Regions from separate parts of the Citrobacter sp. Cm046 genome, predicted to be linked through region 1. Evidence: predicted binding sites of a transcription regulator. Region 1 holds the regulator's gene; each other region holds the start of a gene.

Evidence for each region. Region 1 encodes Fur, which represses iron uptake genes when iron is present. Its sites were predicted from a motif close to ATAATAATGAGAACNACTATCAA; they were not measured.
Region 2: fepD (Fe(3+)-siderophore ABC transporter permease) is a predicted target of Fur. The motif match lies at 1,435-1,457, and genes of this name have one in related genera.
Region 3: exbB (tol-pal system-associated acyl-CoA thioesterase) is a predicted target of Fur. The motif match lies at 1,864-1,886, and genes of this name have one in related genera.

Annotation. Positions count from the first base shown of each region.
Region 1 covers NZ_JAOWGP010000027.1:16,383-19,594, reverse strand. The annotation lists gene ybfE (LexA regulated protein) at 1-19, shown strand, start outside; gene fldA (flavodoxin FldA) at 175-705, shown strand; gene OGX98_RS01165 (ryhB-regulated fur leader peptide) at 916-1,002, shown strand; gene fur (ferric iron uptake transcriptional regulator) at 995-1,441, shown strand; gene tcuR (tricarballylate utilization LysR family transcriptional regulator TcuR) at 1,571-2,497, shown strand; gene tcuA (FAD-dependent tricarballylate dehydrogenase TcuA) at 2,595-3,212, shown strand, end outside.
Region 2 covers NZ_JAOWGP010000036.1:407,165-410,376, forward strand. The annotation lists gene fepG (iron-enterobactin ABC transporter permease) at 1-420, opposite strand, end outside; gene fepD (Fe(3+)-siderophore ABC transporter permease) at 417-1,424, opposite strand; gene entS (enterobactin transporter EntS) at 1,579-2,823, shown strand; gene fepB (Fe2+-enterobactin ABC transporter substrate-binding protein) at 2,898-3,212, opposite strand, start outside.
Region 3 covers NZ_JAOWGP010000040.1:211,770-214,981, forward strand. The annotation lists gene OGX98_RS13060 (hypothetical protein) at 1-147, shown strand, start outside; gene OGX98_RS13065 (hypothetical protein) at 149-556, shown strand; gene exbD (TonB system transport protein ExbD) at 636-1,061, opposite strand; gene exbB (tol-pal system-associated acyl-CoA thioesterase) at 1,068-1,802, opposite strand; gene metC (cystathionine beta-lyase) at 2,053-3,212, shown strand, end outside.

The sequences.
Region 1 (3,212 bases):
GTTGCGTGGTCAGGCATAGTCTGAATTTCTGCTCTAAATCATAAATCGTGTAGCACAGAGTGCAGTCCCGCGTGTTTGCTGTTTCCGCATGCCTGACTGTTCTGCTATGATTGCCCTTATCCGTGGGCATTGCGCCACCACCATTTCAATAAGTTTCAAGAGGTTATTTTACTCATGGCAATCACTGGCATCTTTTTCGGCAGCGACACCGGTAACACCGAAAACATCGCAAAAATGATTCAAAAACAGCTTGGTAAAGACATTGCCGATGTACATGACATTGCAAAAAGCAGCAAAGAAGACCTGGAAGGGTATGACATTCTTCTGCTCGGTATCCCAACCTGGTATTACGGTGAAGCGCAGTGTGACTGGGACGACTTCTTCCCTACTCTCGAAGACATTGATTTTAACGGTAAACTGGTTGCGCTGTTTGGCTGCGGCGACCAGGAAGACTACGCAGAATATTTCTGTGATGCGTTAGGTACCATCCGCGACATCATCGAACCACGCGGCGCAACCATCGTCGGTCACTGGCCAACGGCGGGTTATCACTTTGAAGCGTCTAAAGGCCTGGCTGATGATGACCACTTTGTCGGTCTGGCTATTGATGAAGATCGCCAGCCTGAGCTGACCGCTGAACGCGTAGAAAAATGGGTTAAACAGATTTCTGAAGAACTGCATCTCGACGAAATCATTAACGCCTGATTTCATGCGGCGTAGAAACGTATCTACGCCGCATCAATAGATAAAACCAATCAAAATAATTGCTACAAATTTGTAACTTTCTCGCCTGACCCTGTACAATGGCTGGATGCCAATCGGGTATTGCACAGAGTGTTTGTCGGCGATACCACGTTTTGATTAACAATATTTGCCAGAGACTTGCTGTTTTCATTTAGACATGGCAGTTCTATAATGATACGCATTATCTCAAGTGCAATTTCTGTCACTTCTGTTAATGAAGTGAACCGCTTAGCTACAGGACAGATTCCGCATGACTGACAATAATACCGCATTAAAGAAGGCTGGCCTGAAAGTAACGCTTCCTCGTTTAAAAATTCTGGAAGTTCTTCAGGAACCGGATAACCATCACGTCAGTGCGGAAGACTTATACAAACGCCTGATAGACATGGGTGAAGAGATTGGTCTGGCGACCGTGTATCGCGTGCTGAACCAATTTGATGATGCCGGTATCGTAACCCGCCATAATTTTGAAGGTGGCAAATCCGTCTTCGAATTAACCCAACAGCATCATCACGATCACCTGATTTGCCTCGACTGTGGCAAAGTGGTCGAATTTAGCGATGATTCCATCGAAGCGCGTCAGCGTGAGATTGCGGCTAAACATGGTATTCGCTTAACCAACCATAGCCTCTATCTGTACGGTCACTGCGCTGAAGGCGATTGCCGCGAAGATGAGCATGCGCACGACGCCAAATAATATGATGTTTTCTGAAAAGCCAACCCTGCGGTTGGCTTTTTTTATAAGCTAAACCTGGCCGGGGGCCTCTTCCTTTCGAGTCAATGCAGCTTTAATGTAAAATTCACCCTACCTCATCGGAGAGCCGAAATGGAGCTTCGCCAGCTACGCTATTATGTTCGTATTGTAGAAACCGGCAGTATGGGCAGCGCGGCGCTCGATCTCAATATTGGTGTTTCGGCTCTCAGCCAGCAAATGACCCGGCTGGAAAACGAACTCGCTATTCGCCTGCTGCAACGAACCTCTCGTGGCGTGACGCCCACCAGCGCCGGACTGGCTTTTTACTCCCAGGCACAACTGGCATTACGTCACGCAGACGATGCGATCCTCGCGGCTCGAGAGGCCCGGCTTTCCGGTCACGTCAGCGTCGGAATGGCTCCCAGTACCGCATCCGTGCTCGGTGTGCCTTTCATTAATGCAATGCGGGAAAACTATGCAGATGTCCGCCTGCATGTGGTGGAAAGCCTCTCCGGTAACCTGGAGCGGATGATTAATACCCGCCAAATTGATTTAGCAGTGGTGTTTCAAAAGGAAAAAATCCTGCGCTGGAGCGCCAGACCGATTCTCGAAGAACGGCTATTTTTGATTGGCACCCATGCTTTACTGGATGATATTACGGATGACAATATCGCCCCTGCCCAGCTGGTTAATATTCCATTGATAATGCCAAGCCCGGGTCACGGCCTGCGCGGCAGACTGGATGCTATCTGCCAGGAACATGCTCTGAACATTGAGATCACTACAGAAATTGATGGTCTGACGCTGTTGATGAGCGCCGTTCGCAGTGGAATCGGTGCCACATTACAACCCGGCGCGGCGATTTCGCATCTCGATAAAGAGACGCTAAGAGTGATCGGCGTCCATAATCCAATACTTAGCCGCCCTAATTTTCTTGTCAGCCTTTCTGATGATGAACTTACCCCCGCAGGTCTCGCTGCCCGCGTGATACTGACCAAAGTGATGTGTCAACTGGTGGAAGCAGGAAGCTGGCCAGGCGCAATTCTTTACAATAACTAAAGGGCTATTTAGCATCACAGCGTAGCGCCCACACAACTTACACGTATACATTTTAATTACAAATTTAACAATTAGTTAAATGGTAATGGAGTATACGATGGTTGATGTTCTGGTGATTGGCGGCGGCAATGCCGCATTATGTGCTGCCTTAACCGCCCGGGAGCAAGGGGCTTCTGTATTACTGCTCGAAGCAGCCCCCCGAGAATGGCGCGGAGGGAATTCCCAACACACGCGTAATTTACGCTGTATGCATGATGCCCCACAGGATGTCCTGGTAGAGAGCTATCCAGAAGAGGAGTTCTGGCAGGATCTCTGGCGTGTAACTGAAGGAAATACCAACGAAGCACTGGCGCGGTTGGTGATACGTACCTCTTCGCAATGTCGCGACTGGATGCGCCAGCACGGCGTTAATTTTCAACCCCCTCTTTCCGGTGCTTTGCATGTGGCGCGCACTAACGCCTTCTTTATGGGCGGCGGAAAAGCTCTCGTGAATGCCTATTATCGCAGCGCAGAAAAGCTGGGCGTGCAAATTCGCTATAACACACCGGTCCAGGCGCTAGAACTGCATAATGGCGAGTTCGTAGCGGCACTGGCAGGCAAAGAGCGCATTGTGGCTAAGTCCTGCGTGCTTGCCGCCGGGGGGTTTGAATCTAACCGCGAATGGCTGCGGGAGGCGTGGGGCAAGAATGCCCGCGGCGAGTGGCCTGCGGATAAC
Region 2 (3,212 bases), on a different contig from region 1:
ATTACGCCATGCCAGCGCCCAGACCACCAGTGAGGTCAGGATCCCGCCGAGCATCGCCGCCAGCGCGATAGCGGTAAGATGCTGACCAAATAACACCATTGCTACCAGAACACCGCTCCAGGCTCCGGTATTGAAGCCCATTACGTCCGGACTGCCCAGTGGGTTACGCATCAGCGACTGGAATATCGCGCCGCTAATGCCCAGGGCCGCACCAATCAACAGCGCCATCAATACGCGCGGTAAACGCCATTCGGTCACAACCAGTGTAATGCTGCGCGGCGCATCGCCCAGCAGAGCGGCAATAATCTGTTGGGTTTCCAGCGTTACGACGCCGCTACGCAGGCTCCACAAGCCGACGGCGAGGCAGCCTACAATGAGCAGCAGACAACTGATAAGCAATCTGCGGGGAAAATGCATCATGCACCACCTCCGCGTTGTTTACGCCGAACCAGGAAGATCAGTACCGGTGCGCCGATAAACGCGCTGACTACGGAGACGCGCAATTCGCCGGGGACAATCAGACGACCGATGATATCGGCAATCAGCAGCAAAGAGGGGGTTGCGAGTAGGGTCACTGGTAGCGACCAGCGATGATCGGCTCCCACCAGCCAGCGTGCCATATGTGGCATCATCAGGCCGATAAAGGCGATAGGACCGACAATAGCGGTTGCGCTACCGCACAGTACGGTAATCACCAACAGACCAATAAGTTGGGTGCGGGCGACTTTGCTACCCAGCGCGGTAGCGGTGTCGCTTCCCAGGCTCAGGCTGTTCAGGGAACGGCTCAGAAACAACGCGACAGCACCGGCAATAAGCACTGGAGCCAGCACCACTTTCAACGTTTGCAGGCTACGAATATCCAGCGATCCCGCTTGCCAGAAACGCAGCTGATCATAGACGTCCGGGTTGAGCAGGGCGATACCGCTGGATAATCCCTCCAGCACTGCCCCCAGCGCGACACCTGCCAGCGTCAGACGCACCGGGCTTAACTGTCCTCCACCCTGACTGCCGGTAAATGCCACAATCAGCGATGCGGCCAGCGCTCCGGAAAAGGCCATCAACAACTGCTCTTGCGGGGAGGAAAAACCGAACAGCGATGCACCCAGCACAATGGCAAAGCTGGCCCCGGAATTGACACCGAGAATGCCTGGATCGGCAAGTGGGTTACGTGTGAGCGTCTGCATTAATGCGCCAGCCAATCCCAGCGCACCGCCTGCAAGGAGTCCTGCCAGCGTGCGCGGAAGTCGCGCATCCAGCACGATGGTGCAATCAGCACTTTGACAGGTGCCGGTCAGCGCATCCAGAACCGCAGACGCGGGTATCGACCTGGCGCCAATAACCAGACTTAATGCGGTGGAGAGAACAAGTAATAACAATAGTCCGGGCACGGCAAAGGCGCGTGTCACGGAAACAGAGCATGACATATCAACTTCCCTGATAATGATAGTAATTATCGTTATCGATCTTATTTGGGTATGTTAGCATGTGCAGCCACAGAATGGATATTTAAAAAAACAGGTATGCACCTCATTCTTCAGGCTGCGACCTCAATGAGAGCATGTATCTTAAGGCTTTGTAATGAATAGAAAACCCTGGCTGCTGAATCTCAGCCTGTTAAAGACTCATCCTGCATTTCGCGCAGTCTTCCTTGCCCGTTTTATTTCCATCGTCTCTCTGGGGCTACTCGGTGTCGCGGTTCCGGTACAGATCCAGATGATGACCCAGTCTACCTGGCAGGTCGGTCTGTCGGTGACGTTAACCGGTAGCGCAATGTTTATTGGTCTGATGGTTGGTGGTGTACTGGCCGATCGTTATGAGCGCAAAAAGGTGATCCTGCTGGCACGCGGAACCTGTGGTATCGGGTTTATTGGTCTGTGCCTGAATGCGCTACTCCCGGAGCCTTCACTGCTGGCTATTTATATTCTGGGCTTATGGGACGGTTTTTTTGCCTCGCTGGGTGTGACGGCGCTGCTGGCGGCGACTCCAGCGCTGGTTGGGCGTGAAAATCTGATGCAGGCCGGGGCGATTACCATGCTGACGGTACGTCTCGGGTCGGTTATTTCACCGATGATTGGCGGGGTATTACTCGCCACCGGCGGCGTTGAGTGGAACTATGGTTTGGCAGCCGCGGGAACCTTTATTACCTTGCTACCGCTGCTCAGTCTTCCTGCATTGCCACCGCCACCGCAACCACGTGAACACCCGCTCAAATCGCTGCTGGCGGCGTTTCGCTTTCTGCTCGCCAGCCCGCTGATCGGCGGCATTGCGTTGCTTGGCGGCCTTCTGACGATGGCCAGTGCGGTGCGTGTCCTTTACCCCGCGCTGGCCATCGGCTGGCAGATGTCTGCAGCACAGATTGGTCTGCTGTATGCCGCCATTCCGCTGGGTGCCGCAGTGGGGGCATTGACCAGTGGGCAACTGGCGCACAGCGTTCGCCCTGGTTTAATCATGCTGGCCTCTACTGTGGCCTCTTTCTTCGCCATCGGATTGTTTGCGTTGATGCCGGTCTGGGCGCTGGGCGTTATCTGCCTCGCGCTGTTCGGCTGGCTGAGTGCGGTCAGTTCTCTGTTGCAGTACACGATGTTACAGACGCAGACGCCGGAAGCGATGCTCGGGAGAATTAACGGTTTGTGGACCGCGCAAAATGTGACCGGAGATGCCATTGGTGCGGCGCTGTTAGGCGGCCTGGGCGCGATGATGACGCCGGTAGCATCGGCGAGCGCCAGTGGATTTGGTCTGGTAATTGTTGGCCTGTTATTGCTGCTGTTACTGGGGGAACTACGTCGATTCCGTCAGGCACCGCCAGAACCCGATATCGCCTGAGGGTTTATCTGACCTGTGCCCTAAGCCGGGTAAGGCAAAGCCTTCACCCGGCAATGATGTAAAGCGGCTTCGACTTAACTAAACAGTGCAGCGAGACGTTGTAGTAACAGTGTGGCGCTGTAGTAATCCAGACGGAACGTTTCGGTTCCCAGCGCGTAAACGCGTTTATTTTGCACTGCAGGCAGGTGTGCAAGCAGGGGATTCGCGTAAATGGCGTCAGCGTCTTTGCTGTCTCCCGCAAACAGAAACAGCGCTTCACCGTTCAGACCTGTCGCCAGGTTTTCACCACCAAGCTGGATGATATCGTGACGTTTACCCTGGCTCTGGCTGGTGTGCAGTCCGGCAGGCAGTGGTGCCAGCGTGAATCCCAATTGTTCCATCAGCTTGCC
Region 3 (3,212 bases), on a different contig from region 1:
GCAGAGGGTGACATTAACTCTCAAGAATTAAGTGAAATTCTGACTCAAAAAACGAACATGATAAATGAACATGGCAATAAAATTTGGCTTAATTTAATTACTCGTGAAACCGACGCCCCCATTTTTTATTCTCTGGTAGAAAAATAAGATGAAAGATGTTGAGGATAATAATGTTTATTTAGCTTTAGATAACCATAAAAGTGATGAGTTTGTCTTAAAGCAAAATCTGGCGGTGTTAATTGCCAATAAGAACGCGACGCTGGAAAGCGTAGCTCAGGATATGGTCTCAATACCCGCAGCGCTGGTACGTATGAAATGGCAAAATCGCCGTGAAATCTATGCCCTGCAGGCTAAAGAAGAGATCTACGGGGCTGCTATTGAAGCCATCATTGCCCGGCAACCAGAGTTGCGCGACAAAATCTTGGCACGCCTGGAAAGCACATATCAACATATACTCGCTCGCGAAACAGCCACATTACGCCTGACACGCAAGCTGTCAGAGGGGAACTACGAAGCGACCAGAATCACTACAGTCGCATTGGACGAAGACAGATAGTCCAAGGTGATAACGGGGGAAGAAAACGCGGAAGTGGAAGGCCGGGTAAGGCTAACAGCATCACCCGGCAACAAAGAGGTTATTTTGCTTTCACAACCTCTTCACCAACCAAACCAATCTTCAGGAACCCTGCCTGGTGCAGCGTATCCATTACTTTCATCATGGTTTCATAGTCGACGGTCTTATCAGCACGGAAGAAGATAGTGGTATCTTTCTTCCCTTCCGTCAGCGCGTTCAGCTCGCTAATCATGGTTTCATCCGTCACCTGCTCGTTACCGATGAACATGGTGTTATCGGCTTTCACTGACAGGTAAACCGGTTTCTCCGGACGCGGTTGCGGCGTACTGGTGGATGCAGGGAGATTCACCTTCACATCCACAGTTGCCAATGGCGCTGCCACCATAAAAATGATCAACAAAACCAACATCACGTCGATAAACGGCGTCACGTTTATTTCGTGCATTTCACCGTTATCGTCCAGGTTTTCATTAAAGCTCATTGCCATGGAACATTATCCTACACGTAATTTCTGCGCAGCACGTACCGGATGAGCAGCAGCACTTGCGCTCAGGTCCAGATCGCGACTTTGCAGCAACAACACCTGTGCCGCGACATCACCCAGCATAGCTTTGTAGCTGCCTATCTGACGTGCGAAGATGTTGTAGATAACAACTGCAGGAATTGCCGCTACCAGACCAATTGCAGTCGCTAGCAGAGCTTCTGCAATACCCGGTGCAACAACGGCCAGGTTAGTCGTTTGAGTTTGAGCAATACCGATGAAGCTATTCATGATGCCCCATACCGTACCGAATAGCCCCACAAATGGAGAAATGGCCCCGATGGTCGCCAGGTATCCATTACCGCGGCCCATCTGACGGCCGACTGCGGCGACACGACGCTCAAGGCGGAATCCGGTACGCTCTTTGATCCCTTCGTTGTCATCACTGCCTTCTGACAGTTCCAGCTCGTTCTGTGCTTCGTTAATTAGCAGTGAGCCCAGGCTTTTGGTATCAAATCCAGCGGCAATCTCACTTGCCTGATCTAAAGAGCGGGCTTCAGCCAGCATTTGCTGTTCACGCTTAAGGCGGCGCTTCTGTGTAAAGAACTCAAGGCTCTTGCTAAAGAAGATAGCCCAGGTGACCACTGATGCCAAAATCAGCCCAATCATCACGCACTTAACCACGATATCGGCGTGCTGATACATACCCCAGACGGAAAGGTCCGTCTGCATCAAATTATTACCCACTCTGTATCTCCAGGACGCAAATCACAAAATCTGAGCGTAATCATATCAAAACGACGTCGAATTGATAGTCGTTCTCATTACTATTTACATAGTGCCGCACCTTTGGTTTCTTTTCCTTGCGCTTACGCAGTAAAAAAGTCACCAGAATCATTTTGAGATTATTTTCTACTTTATGACCGCCGTGCAGGGTGCATGATGCTGGATCCATGCTAGTTTAGACATCCAGACGTATAAAAACAGGTATTAAAACATGGCAGACAAGCATCTTGAGACCAAACTTGTTCAGGCAGGGCGCAGTAAAAAGTACACGCTGGGCTCAGTTAATAGCGTGATCCAGCGCGCTTCTTCGCTGGTGTTTGAGTCCGTTGAGGCAAAAAAACAGGCTACGCACAACCGTGCTAACGGCGCTCTTTTCTATGGTCGTCGCGGAACGCTGACACATTTTTCACTACAGGAAGCAATGTGTGAACTGGAAGGCGGTGCGGGATGTGCCCTTTTCCCATGCGGTGCAGCAGCCGTCGCCAACACAATTCTGGCCTTTGTTGAACAAGGCGACCATGTGCTGATGACGAACACGGCCTATGAACCAAGCCAGGATTTCTGCACCAAAATTCTCGGCAAGCTCGGCGTCACAACCGGCTGGTTCGATCCGCTGGTGGGCGCCGATATTGTGAAACACATCCGGCCGAACACCAAAGTCGTATTTCTGGAGTCACCCGGCTCAGTCACGATGGAGGTGCATGATGTTCCAGCCATCGTTGCCGCGGTCAGAAGCGCTGCACCTGACGCAATCATTATGATCGATAACACCTGGGCTGCCGGAGTACTGTTCAAAGCATTGGATTTTGGTATCGATATCTCGATTCAGGCTGGCACCAAATACCTGATTGGCCATTCCGATGCGATGGTCGGTACGGCGGTGGCAAATTCCCGTTGCTGGGATCAACTGCGCGAGAACGCTTATCTGATGGGACAAATGCTGGATGCAGATACCGCCTATATGACCAGCCGTGGATTACGTACCCTGGGCGTTCGCCTGCGCCAACATCATGAAAGCAGTTTAAAAGTTGCCGAGTGGCTGGCAAGCCATCCGCAGGTTGCCCGCGTAAATCACCCTGCGCTACCGGGCAGCAAAGGCCACGAATTCTGGAAACGTGATTTCACGGGCAGCAGTGGACTGTTCTCATTCGTGTTGAATAAAAAACTGAATAATGAAGAGCTGGCGGCATATCTTGACCACTTTAGCCTGTTCAGCATGGCTTACTCCTGGGGGGGGTTTGAATCACTGATTCTGGCGAATCAACCTGAACACATTGCGGCAATCCGTCCGGAAGGAGAAGTGGACTTCAGCGGGACACTCATTCGTTTACACATCGGTTTAGAGAATGTTGATGATCTGATTGTGGATTT